2 regions of the Vibrio penaeicida genome follow, and region 1 is predicted to be linked to the other one. Evidence: predicted binding sites of a transcription regulator. Region 1 holds the regulator's gene; the other holds the start of a gene.

Region 1 (5,238 bases):
AATGGACAGAAACGTATTGGCATGAACGTTTGGGGCTTTGGTGGCAAACCCTTCGAGATTTTGCGACTAACTCCAACGCACAGCTCAATGAAGCTTCTTAAATTGATTTAGCTTTTGAGGTATCAAATTACCAACAAAAAAACCGAGGATGCTACCCTCGGTTTTTTCTATCTTAATAATCATTTACTGCTGATTAAAGTCAATATCAGCATCAATCTCCAGCAAACATGTAACCTTCACCGTGCACGGTGACAAAAATCTGTGGATTTTTCGGATCGAACTCCATCTTAGCTCTCATTCGACGAATCAAAACATCAATGGTTCTATCATTAGGCGCATCAACACGATGGCTAATCATGTTTAATATACGTTCTCGGCTAAGAACCTTGTTTGGGTGTGAAGACAAAGCCACAAGCAACTCGTACTCGGCTTTGGTCAGTTTAACAGGTTCGCCATTACGGCTAAGTGCACGACGTTGGATATCAAACGTCCACTCTCCAAAACGGATTAGTTGCCCAGATTCTTCTTTTCTGTCTTCTTTCGCTGGAGCATGACGTGCAGCGGAAATTCTCCACAACAAATTTTTTACTCTAACCAGAAGCTCTCTAAGCTCAAAAGGTTTTGTCACGTAATCATCGGCACCCATTTCTAGGCCGACAATTTTATCAATGCTATCCGTGCGTCCTGTGACGAGGATGATCCCTATATCAGATTGACTGCGTAGTTCACGAGTCAGCATTAGCCCGTCTTCGCCTGGTAAGTTAATATCCAGCATGACTAAATCAACAGATTGCTCTTCTAAAATTGCGCGCATTTGCTCGCCACTTTCAGCTTCGCTAACTTGATAGCCTTCGTTCTGGAAATAGCCCACCAGCTTGCTACGGGTAACCACATCGTCTTCTACGACTAATACGTGATAGCTCATCTACACCACTTTCTTTTGTATTTATAAGGATATATAAGGTATTTGTTCGACTTTAATGTAAATATAAAGACAAACTTGCCACAGTCTATTTGCGACTCTTTATATTCTATTCACAAAAAGTTACATTTCTAGCGAATTCGTTAAAAAGAAGGCAATTTCCTAACTTTTATTGATTCAAAGCAACCAATTTGGCTCCTATTCATAACCTGATTTTTATTTTCATTTCTTGCCATACTTTAGATTAGTTCTGTTCATCTTAATTCGTTAGAATTGCGCCAATAACCTCATACGGAGCGGCAACGCTATGCAAGAAACAAAAGCATTCAACGAAAAGCGCGCAGAGATTTACTGGTGGCTTTCTAGCCTTTTTGCTCATGAACTGAAACAAGAAGAGTTGGAGCATTACCACACGGCTGAAATCAGGGGCTTCATTAGCGGTCTTGCAGAAAACGAAACCTTAAAACCGGCGGCTCAGCAACTTATCGAATCCCTGAATAAACTCCAAGATAGAGAAGATGCTCAGTTAGAACTCGCTGCGGATTTTTGTGGCCTATTTCTGACCACAGATAAAAAAGCGGCCTTGCCATACGCCTCAATCTACAAATCTGGTCTGCTCAATGATGAACCAGCGAAACAAATGGAATCATTGTTAAGAGAAAAAGGTGTCTCTTTGCTAGAGGGGTTTAACGAGCCAGCAGATCACCTCGCCATTCAATTGGACTTTTTGGGTAACCTCATTATTCGCTCAAACGAATTAAAAACGAACGAGCAGTTTGAAGATGCACTGCGAGAACAGCTGTGGTTCATAAATACGCATCTCATGACTTGGCTTCCAATATTTAACAAGAACTGCAAAAATTATGATGGCTTTGGGTTCTACGCAGCTTTGTCACAATTGCTTGTGAGTTTTGTCGAACTAGACCGCCAATATATTTCTGGCGAGTAAACCGGCAAGGTGGGATATCTTGATAGTATTGAGCTCGAAGACTTTACTTAGGTATTGAGCTAATTTGTTTTAAATATAAAACAGCACCCTTAAAAAATATTAGGATTCCTCATAAATGTGACACTTGGTATAATTTTTTACGATTCACTCCATTGTCACATAGGAAATTAAAGACTAAGATCGTGATCGCAAACGATAAAATATGAAACGCTGAAAAGCATTAACTAAGCCGCTGTATTAATAGCGGTTTTTGTGTTTTTAGTCGATTTTAATAACACAATGAAATCCGCCTTGCTGAAAACATTAGCTACTTTAAATTTAGCACCTTACCCCTTAGCTCGGCTCTACAGGATATTTGTTTTATGGCCACTATTAAAGATGTCGCACGACTTGCCGGAGTATCAACTACAACGGTTTCGCATGTTATAAATAAAACACGCTTTGTTGCTGAAACTACACAAGAGAAAGTTAAAAAAGCAGTAGAAGAACTAAACTATGCACCGAGCGCTGTTGCACGTAGCTTAAAGTGCAACACGACTCGTACTATAGGTATGTTAGTTACACAGTCTTCTAATCCATTCTTTGCAGAAGTCGTCGATGGCGTTGAAAGTTACTGTTATCGCCAAGGCTACACGTTGATCTTGTGCAACACCGGCGGGATATATGAAAAGCAACGGGATTATATTCGTATGCTTGCTGAGAAGCGTGTAGATGGCATCTTGGTCATGTGCTCAGATTTAACTGAAGATCTTCGTGAAATGCTTGATGCGCACTCATCCATTCCAAAAGTGATCATGGATTGGGGTCCAGAGAGTTCCCAAGCCGATAAGATAATAGATAACTCTGAGGAAGGTGGTTACTTAGCGACAAAATATCTTTTAGACAATGGTCATACCGATATTGCCTGTCTTACTGGCCATGAAGAAAAAGTGGCTTGTATTGAACGGGTCATTGGCTACAAGCGAGCGCTGAGAGAATACGATATTGAATTCAAGCAAGAACGCATACTTGTCGGCAACTTCGAATGTGATACCGCTGTCTTAGCGGCGGACAAGATCCTTGCTATGGAAAACAGACCAACAGCCGTTTTCTGCTTTAATGATCTTATGGCACTCGGGGTCATTAGCCGTCTTCAAGAGAACGGTGTCCGTGTTCCTGATGACATTTCGATCATTGGATACGACAATATTGAGCTATCAGGATACTTTTCTCCTCCTCTGACAACCGTCCACCAGCCTAAGCGCCGAGTGGGTAAAACGGCATTTGAAATCCTTCTCCAAAGAATCAAAGACAAAGAACACGATAAACGCATCTTCGAGATGCATCCTGAAATCGTAGAGAGAAGTTCTGTTAAAAAGTTAAATTAAATTAGTTAATTCTAATTAAGCCTGGCTATATGTCAGGCTTTTTGCTTTATTGCCCAAATAAGAAACAATATTTATATCTGTACATTTATTTTTTGAAGGCAGATCACACATAAAGCATTTTGATGTGATGCTTGTTCCGGTTTTTCTCTATGATTTTATTGTCACGCACAGGGCAAACCATTTGAAAAAGTGGGACGCAAAGCTTCCGGCCTAAATGGATTTATTTGAAATCAATATGGTAGCGGGGTTGCCGATGGTAAATATGCATACTTCTTTTCCAGAGTTAACCAAACTCTGACATCTGACTGCATCACTTTGCTATTTTTTCTCGGACCTGAACTTAGTAGTGGCATAACTTCTTTAGCCGAGACAGTACAGCATGGATAAACCAATACTTAAAAACTCATTGAAGCTATTTGAACCATTAGGGACGATAAAATCACGTTCTATGTTTGGTGGTTTTGGCGTTTTCGCCGATGACACTATGTTCGCCTTAGTCGTTCAAAACACTTTACACATCAGAGCTGACTCAAAAAGTGCTCAAAAGTTCGAACAACAAGGTTTAAAACCTTATGTGTACAAGAAGCGCGGGTTTCCGGTTGTCACCAAGTATTTTGCACTCCCAGAAACCAGTTGGGATAATACCAATGACATCATAGAGAAAGCTTCTCTAGCGCTGAAAGTTGCAAGAACAGAGAAACAAAAGCAAGCCGAAACCAAACCAACGCGTTTGAAAGACTTGCCTAATTTACGTTTGGGTACAGAAAGAATGCTCAAAAAAGCAGGAATCTCTTCCGTTCAGGAGTTACAAAACTTCGGTTCTGTTGAAGCCTTCAAAGCCATCAAGCAGACTCATTCAAGCGATGTTGGCTTAGAGCTACTATGGGCTCTAGAGGGTGCAATTAATGGCACTCACTGGTCCGTGATTCCTCAAGATAGACGTGATGAATTAATGAAACGCTTAAGTTAGTTAAACCTTCATGCTAAAAAAGCCTCCTTTGGAGGCTTTTTTATTGCTGAAATTCACAGTTTATCTATCCTGCACAGACCCTTATGGGCGACTTGCTGTCATAATTAAAACTCATTGACTATATTGGACGAACTATGAAGGTGTACTCTACTGCGCTCCCGACAGAAGCTCATATTGTATGTGAGCTGTTAAAGGCACAGGGAATCGATGTTGAAGTTCGTGGTGAAGGTCTATTTGGCTTGCAAGGTGAGCTTCCATTTGGTCCAGACACCGAACCATATATTTGGTTAAACAACGAATTTCAGTACGACAAAGCCAAAAAGATTGTGAAGTCTTATACCGATCAAACCGCTAACCAATCAAAACCAAACTGGTGCTGTCCGAAATGCGATGAATGGATAGAAGCTCAGTTTGGTGCCTGTTGGAACTGTGGGCACCACGTCAGCGAGCATGCTGACGAATAAACCCTATCGATTTTTCATTAAAAATATCTGGTTTTTCCACATTGCACACATGACCACAATCAGGAATTTCAATCAACGCACTGCGTTTATGAATCCTCACCATTTCTTTGACTGGACGAAGAAACATATAATCTCTATCTCCCATCAGATATAACGTTGGAATCGGGATTTCTTTTTCACGGAAATATTTCATCAACGGGTTTACATCTGCTGCCAAGGTGTACCAACGCTTAAATTCTTTTTGACACAGCTTTTTCGCTTCTCTAACAAATAAATGCCGCGATTCTTTTTGGTTTTTTTGTGGCATGACTATGTAAGCAAACAAGCTGTACAACCACATGTAAGGAATGAAGTGTTTGCTCCAATCTCCCACCTTAACCAACACCTGTGAACGAATATCAAACCGAGTTACCGCCCCACCCAATACCATGGTAGATACTCGATCTGAGGCTATCTCGGCAAGGTTTCGCACAATGATGGTTCCTAAAGACATACCAACAAAGTGAGCAGATTGAATTTTTAAATGATCCAATACTTGCAAGATATCTTGGCAGATATCTTTGAAC
Region 2 (5,238 bases), 1.7 Mb from region 1:
ACGAAAGTGTGTGGGATTCGCAGTGTTTTCAGTCATATTGAATCTCCATTTCAATTATTAGATTTATAAGAACTTAGATTTATAAGATACGTGCCTTAAGATATTCAGTTTCGGCACCTATACCCGACAGCCCTAAAGCGCAGGATTACGTCTGTCGAACTTATTAATCATTGACTAAAACTGACCAAAAGTCATTATTTTAGTTCATATTTTAGCCATTGAAGTGCTAATGAGAGAGATTCCTCATATCCTTTCGAAATTGACTTAGATGACACTTTCTTTGCTTGACCACCATGGCTAAAAATTGAGACCAATTTGTTGTCTGAATAGGGAGAAATGGGATCCCCTTCCAATCCAAGAGCGAGGATAGGCACCTGAGTTCTTCGATTCGTTAAAAAACCTTGTGTTTTAAGTGACCAAGCGCGCATTTGACCTGCCAAACTGTGTACATCGACGACTTCTTTACCCAAACGAGATGAAAGCATGTCCAAGTACATCTTCGGCATTTGTAGTAGCTTGTCTGTAGAAGACAGAACATCGTGGATGGGCGCGCCCAGAGCAACGCACGCTTTAATCCTATCTTGTTCTAAAAAGCTCAAACGAATCGCCGCATTTCCACCAAAGCGGAAACCAAGCATCCCCACTTTAAAGTGATCAACCCAAGGAATCCTAGGGAGCTCATCGAGAATCGCTTTGTGAAGGCAGCTTGAATCTTCTGTGAGATCCCAATGGCTGCTATGACCGATAGAAGGCATGTCTAAGGTGAGCATGCCAATATCATTGGGCGCCAAATAGTCTTTGAACAATCGCCACATGTCCGACTGCAAACTATCAAGCCCAGCACTAACAATCACAACAGGTAATTGTCTTTCGGTGTGCGGAAGGTGCAGATTCGCCTTTATCTTTTTCTTACCAAAAGGCACTTCGATCTTCTTAGTAATGAGCGAACTGTGTTCCATCGCCAAATCATAGGCTTTGTGCACCAACACCTGAGCCTGAATGGAAAGGCTATCTCCCTTTATGTGCGGGTAGCCCGCAATGCTAAAACACAGGCTGGCTCTAAAGTAAGCGTCACTCGCTTCATCACCCTTCAGTTCCGATGCTTTCTTCTGATTCAACATCCCTTGATGAATCCATTCGTACGTCCAATTACCAGAATAGTACCCCATGACCGTATCTAACCATTCGTCATGGGTACGGGAATGAGTGGAAGAAGCAATTCTTGAAAGCACTTCCTCCATCTCTAACGGCTCAATCCCCTGCCATATCCACTGCATACGCCTTAGCGTTCGATACCAAGATTCGCCTTGCTCTTCTCGCTGCTTATCCAAGTAGCTCTCGTTACTTGGCATATAGCGAACAAGTGCAGACGTTTCTCTCGCTTGGCGATGATTTTGAAACAGTTCTTCTGAAAGGTTTTTGCTGATTTGCTCTTCAGGCATGGACATAAGGCAAGGATCTTATTCAGTGTTGTATAAGGGGTTTCTGCCCCTAATAGTAATAAAAAAAATGACCCTATACAGGGTCATTTTGAAAATTTGAGTGTTTACCTAAGTATTTACTCTAGATAAAGCCTTTATTTGTTGATTGGATCAACGAATGTCAACGCCATATCCCATGGTTGCTCTATCCAAGTATCTTGTGGAATATCAACAACATAATCATCAACCAAATCGATACCAGCAGGTTTCGCACAAACAGTAATCAACTTAGCCTTTGGGTACATTTCACGGATCTGACGAGCTGTGTCACCACTGTCTGCCAAATCGTCAACAATCAGGAAGCCTTCACCATCACCTTCTGGTGCTTTTAAAACCGACATATCGCGCTGATGATCGTGGTCATAACTAGAAATACAAACCGTGTCCACATAGCGAATACCCAGTTCACGAGCTAGAATAGCGGCAGGAACCAAACCACCACGGCTCACGCCAATGATGCCTTTCCATTGCTCTGCCGGCATTTGACGCTCAGCAAGCTGACGGCAGTACATCTGCATGTTGTCCCAGGTGATGATAAATTTATTACTCATAGTTGTTATAACCTGTATCGGCTTTGTCTTAGCCTGCGCTAAGAACGAATTTAATGGTGAAAATGGCTGCCATAACCCAAACACTTAGGGACACATCTTGCGCTTTACCACTCAGCGCTTTGATAGCTGCATAGGCAATAAAACCTAAAGCAATACCATCAGCGATAGAAAATGTTAGCGGCATCAGAAGACACGTCACAACAACAGGAGCCGCTTCGGTTAGATCGCACCAGTCAATACTAACCAAACCGGAGAGCATCAGGATTGCAACATAAAATAGTGCGCCTGCTGTCGCGTAAGCGGGGATCATTCCAGCTAGTGGCGAGAAGAATAAAGCAAGTAGGAATAAAATGCCAACCACAACCGCAGTGAGACCAGTTCGACCACCAGCAGCAACGCCAGAAACACTTTCGATGTAAGACGTAGTGTTCGATGTACCCAGAACAGCACCAACAGATGTTGCTGTTGAATCCGCGAGAAGTGCTCGGTTCAAGCGAGGAATCTTGCCATCTTTTTGAATAAGGTCGGCTTTTTGCGCTACCCCTACTAAGGTGCCTGCAGTATCAAACAAATCGACAAATAGGAAAGCAAACACGACGGAAATCATACCGATTTCAAATACAGCAGAGAAATCCAATTGCATAAAGGTTGGTGCAATGCTTGGCGGCCACGAAGCCACACCACCCCAAGTTACATCACCGAATGCTAAGCCAAGACCCGTCACTGCTAGAATAGCAATCATGACTGCGCCTTTTACACCTTTATGAACCAGTGCAATGGTCAAAAAGAAACCAAGTGAAGCGAGTACAGCTGGAAGAGAAGTGATTTGCCCTAACGAGACAAACGTCGCTGGATTATCCACAACAATACCGGCATTTTTCAGTCCGATGAAAGCTAAGAACAAACCAATACCTGCCGAAATACCCGTTCGCAATGACATAGGTATAGAGTGAATGATCCACTCGCGGATTTTAAAAATGCTCAGTAAAATAAATAGAACACCAGAAACAAAAACCGCCGCTAATGCCACTTGCCATGTATGCCCCATCCCCAATACAACGGAATAAGTAAAGAAGGCATTTAACCCCATACCTGGTGCTTGAGCGATTGGGTAGTTTGCCACTAAGCCCATAATGAAACACCCAACGGCGGCCGCTAAACATGTTGCGACAAACACAGCATCACGATCCATTCCGGTATCAGACAAAATCGCTGGGTTAACAAAAATGATATAAGCCATGGTGAGAAAAGTCGTCACCCCGGCAATGATTTCGGTGCGCACACTGGTATTGTGTTCACTCAGTTTAAATAGCCTTTCGAGCATAATCGAATCCCTAAAATTGTGTAAAATAAACGTTTGCGTAATCGATTGGCGCGAATTATAAAGATATCAAATATCAAATTCTAGTTAGAATTAAAACTCTCGATTATCCGTACAATTATCGAAGGCTAGCGACGCTACCTTTTTCATGCATATCAATCACTTAATCCTTATAAACGTTTCTATGCCATATTGGCATAGAGCTCATCATTGTAGGTTGAAAACTGAGCACATAGTTAGACAAGGAACACATTTCCCAGAAATTTGCGATTGGTAGTGTTTAAAAATGGAAGGATTATGAAATTGCAGGGTTATGTTGGGTAAAAGTCACAGAGTGAATATATTTTGAACATAAAAAAACGCCACTCAACTTGAGTGGCGGTAGAATCTTGTAATCCCGACAGCAAAAACAGGGATGGTAAATTAATTCCAATTTTAGGGGTGAACAATTTGTTCAGTCTTACACTTGGTTATGACTAGTAACCAAAGCTGGTTGGGTATGCGAAGTTACCAGTGTATATAGATGGTACATTCCAGAACATCGCAGACGGTAAACCTTTCATAGCTATCACCTTTAAATCAATTAAACACAATTTGATTCTCAGTTCCTTGGAGGCGATAAACGGACTCATCCTTTGAGCATTTTCTCTTCATTGCTGAAGTTGGTTGCTAATATACCATCAGGAAAAATAATTACAACATTTAAAATGATCTATATCACACAAACCCGCTTAAATTGCGCCAAATCAAAAAATTAATGTAATTTAATTACAAAAATATCAAATAATGACAATAGCCAAATGAAACATATTTAATAGTTGCTATCCATACTCTTTAAGGCTAGCAGAAGTATTACGATTCTGTTTTTTACACCGCCAACTATTTGTTACGCGATCGCTAAAGATTGAATTGAGAATTGCTACGTAAATCTGAATTGGAAATGGTATTCTAGGCGCATCGTCACAGCGTTGTTCAGGATGAAGTACGGTCATTACCGCAACTGATGCGATATCTGGTTAGTTATCTTAAATCCTCAAGAAACATCATCCTGCCAGCCTAACAAAACAATAAAGGAGTTTTCCGTGTCTGAGTTCCATTCTGAAATCAGCCAGTTGTCCCCAGCGAAGCTTTGGCAGTTCTTCGATAAAATTTGTTCTATTCCTCACCCTTCAAAGCATGAGGAAGAGCTTGCTCAATACATTATAAATTGGGCTACAGAGCAAGGCTTGGATGTACGCCGCGATCCTACTGGTAACGTGTTTATCAAAAAGCCAGCCACACCAGGAATGGAAAATAAGAAAGGCGTAGTGCTTCAAGCGCACATCGATATGGTTCCTCAAAAAAATGAAGACACGGACCATGACTTCACAAAAGATCCTATCCAACCTTACATTGATGGTGAATGGGTTACTGCAAAGGGCACGACTCTAGGTTCAGATAACGGTATTGGTATGGCTTCTTGCTTAGCTGTACTTGCTTCTGACGACATTAAACATGGTCCAGTTCAAGTTTTACTGACGGTTGATGAAGAAGCAGGCATGACTGGCGCATTCGGTTTGGAGGCTGGATGGCTGGAAGGGGACATTCTTCTCAATACAGATTCTGAGCAGGAAGGTGAAGTATACATGGGTTGTGCTGGCGGTATTGATGGTGCAATGACATTTGATATCCAACGCGAAGAAGTACCAGAAGGTTACGTGACTCGCGTGCTCACTCTAAAAGGCTTAAAAGGTGGGCATTCCGGTTGTGATATTCACACGGGTCGTGGTAACGCGAACAAATTATTTGCTCGCTTCCTTGCCGTTCATGCTCAAGAACTTGATCTTCGACTTATTGATTTCCGTGGTGGTAGCCTTCGTAACGCCATTCCAAGAGAAGCGTTTGC

The links. Region 1 encodes PurR, which represses purine synthesis genes. Its sites were predicted from a motif close to TNANGNAAACGTTTNCNTNA; they were not measured.
Region 2: a site for PurR is predicted at 3,378-3,397, ahead of LDO37_RS13890 (NCS2 family permease). Genes of this name have one in related genera too.

What each region holds. Positions count from the first base shown of each region.
Region 1 covers NZ_AP025144.1:1,430,602-1,435,839, reverse strand. The annotation lists gene elyC (envelope biogenesis factor ElyC) at 1-101, shown strand, start outside; gene torR (two-component system response regulator TorR) at 212-925, opposite strand; gene torD (molecular chaperone TorD) at 1,230-1,871, shown strand; gene purR (HTH-type transcriptional repressor PurR) at 2,234-3,238, shown strand; cyclic di-GMP riboswitch class I at 3,400-3,493, shown strand; gene LDO37_RS06695 (TfoX/Sxy family DNA transformation protein) at 3,618-4,208, shown strand; gene LDO37_RS06690 (putative signal transducing protein) at 4,343-4,672, shown strand; gene LDO37_RS06685 (alpha/beta fold hydrolase) at 4,650-5,238, opposite strand, start outside.
Region 2 covers NZ_AP025144.1:3,096,248-3,101,485, forward strand. The annotation lists gene crl (sigma factor-binding protein Crl) at 1-36, opposite strand, end outside; gene frsA (esterase FrsA) at 195-1,442, opposite strand; gene gpt (xanthine phosphoribosyltransferase) at 1,577-2,032, opposite strand; gene LDO37_RS13890 (NCS2 family permease) at 2,061-3,356, opposite strand; gene LDO37_RS13895 (aminoacyl-histidine dipeptidase) at 4,436-5,238, shown strand, end outside.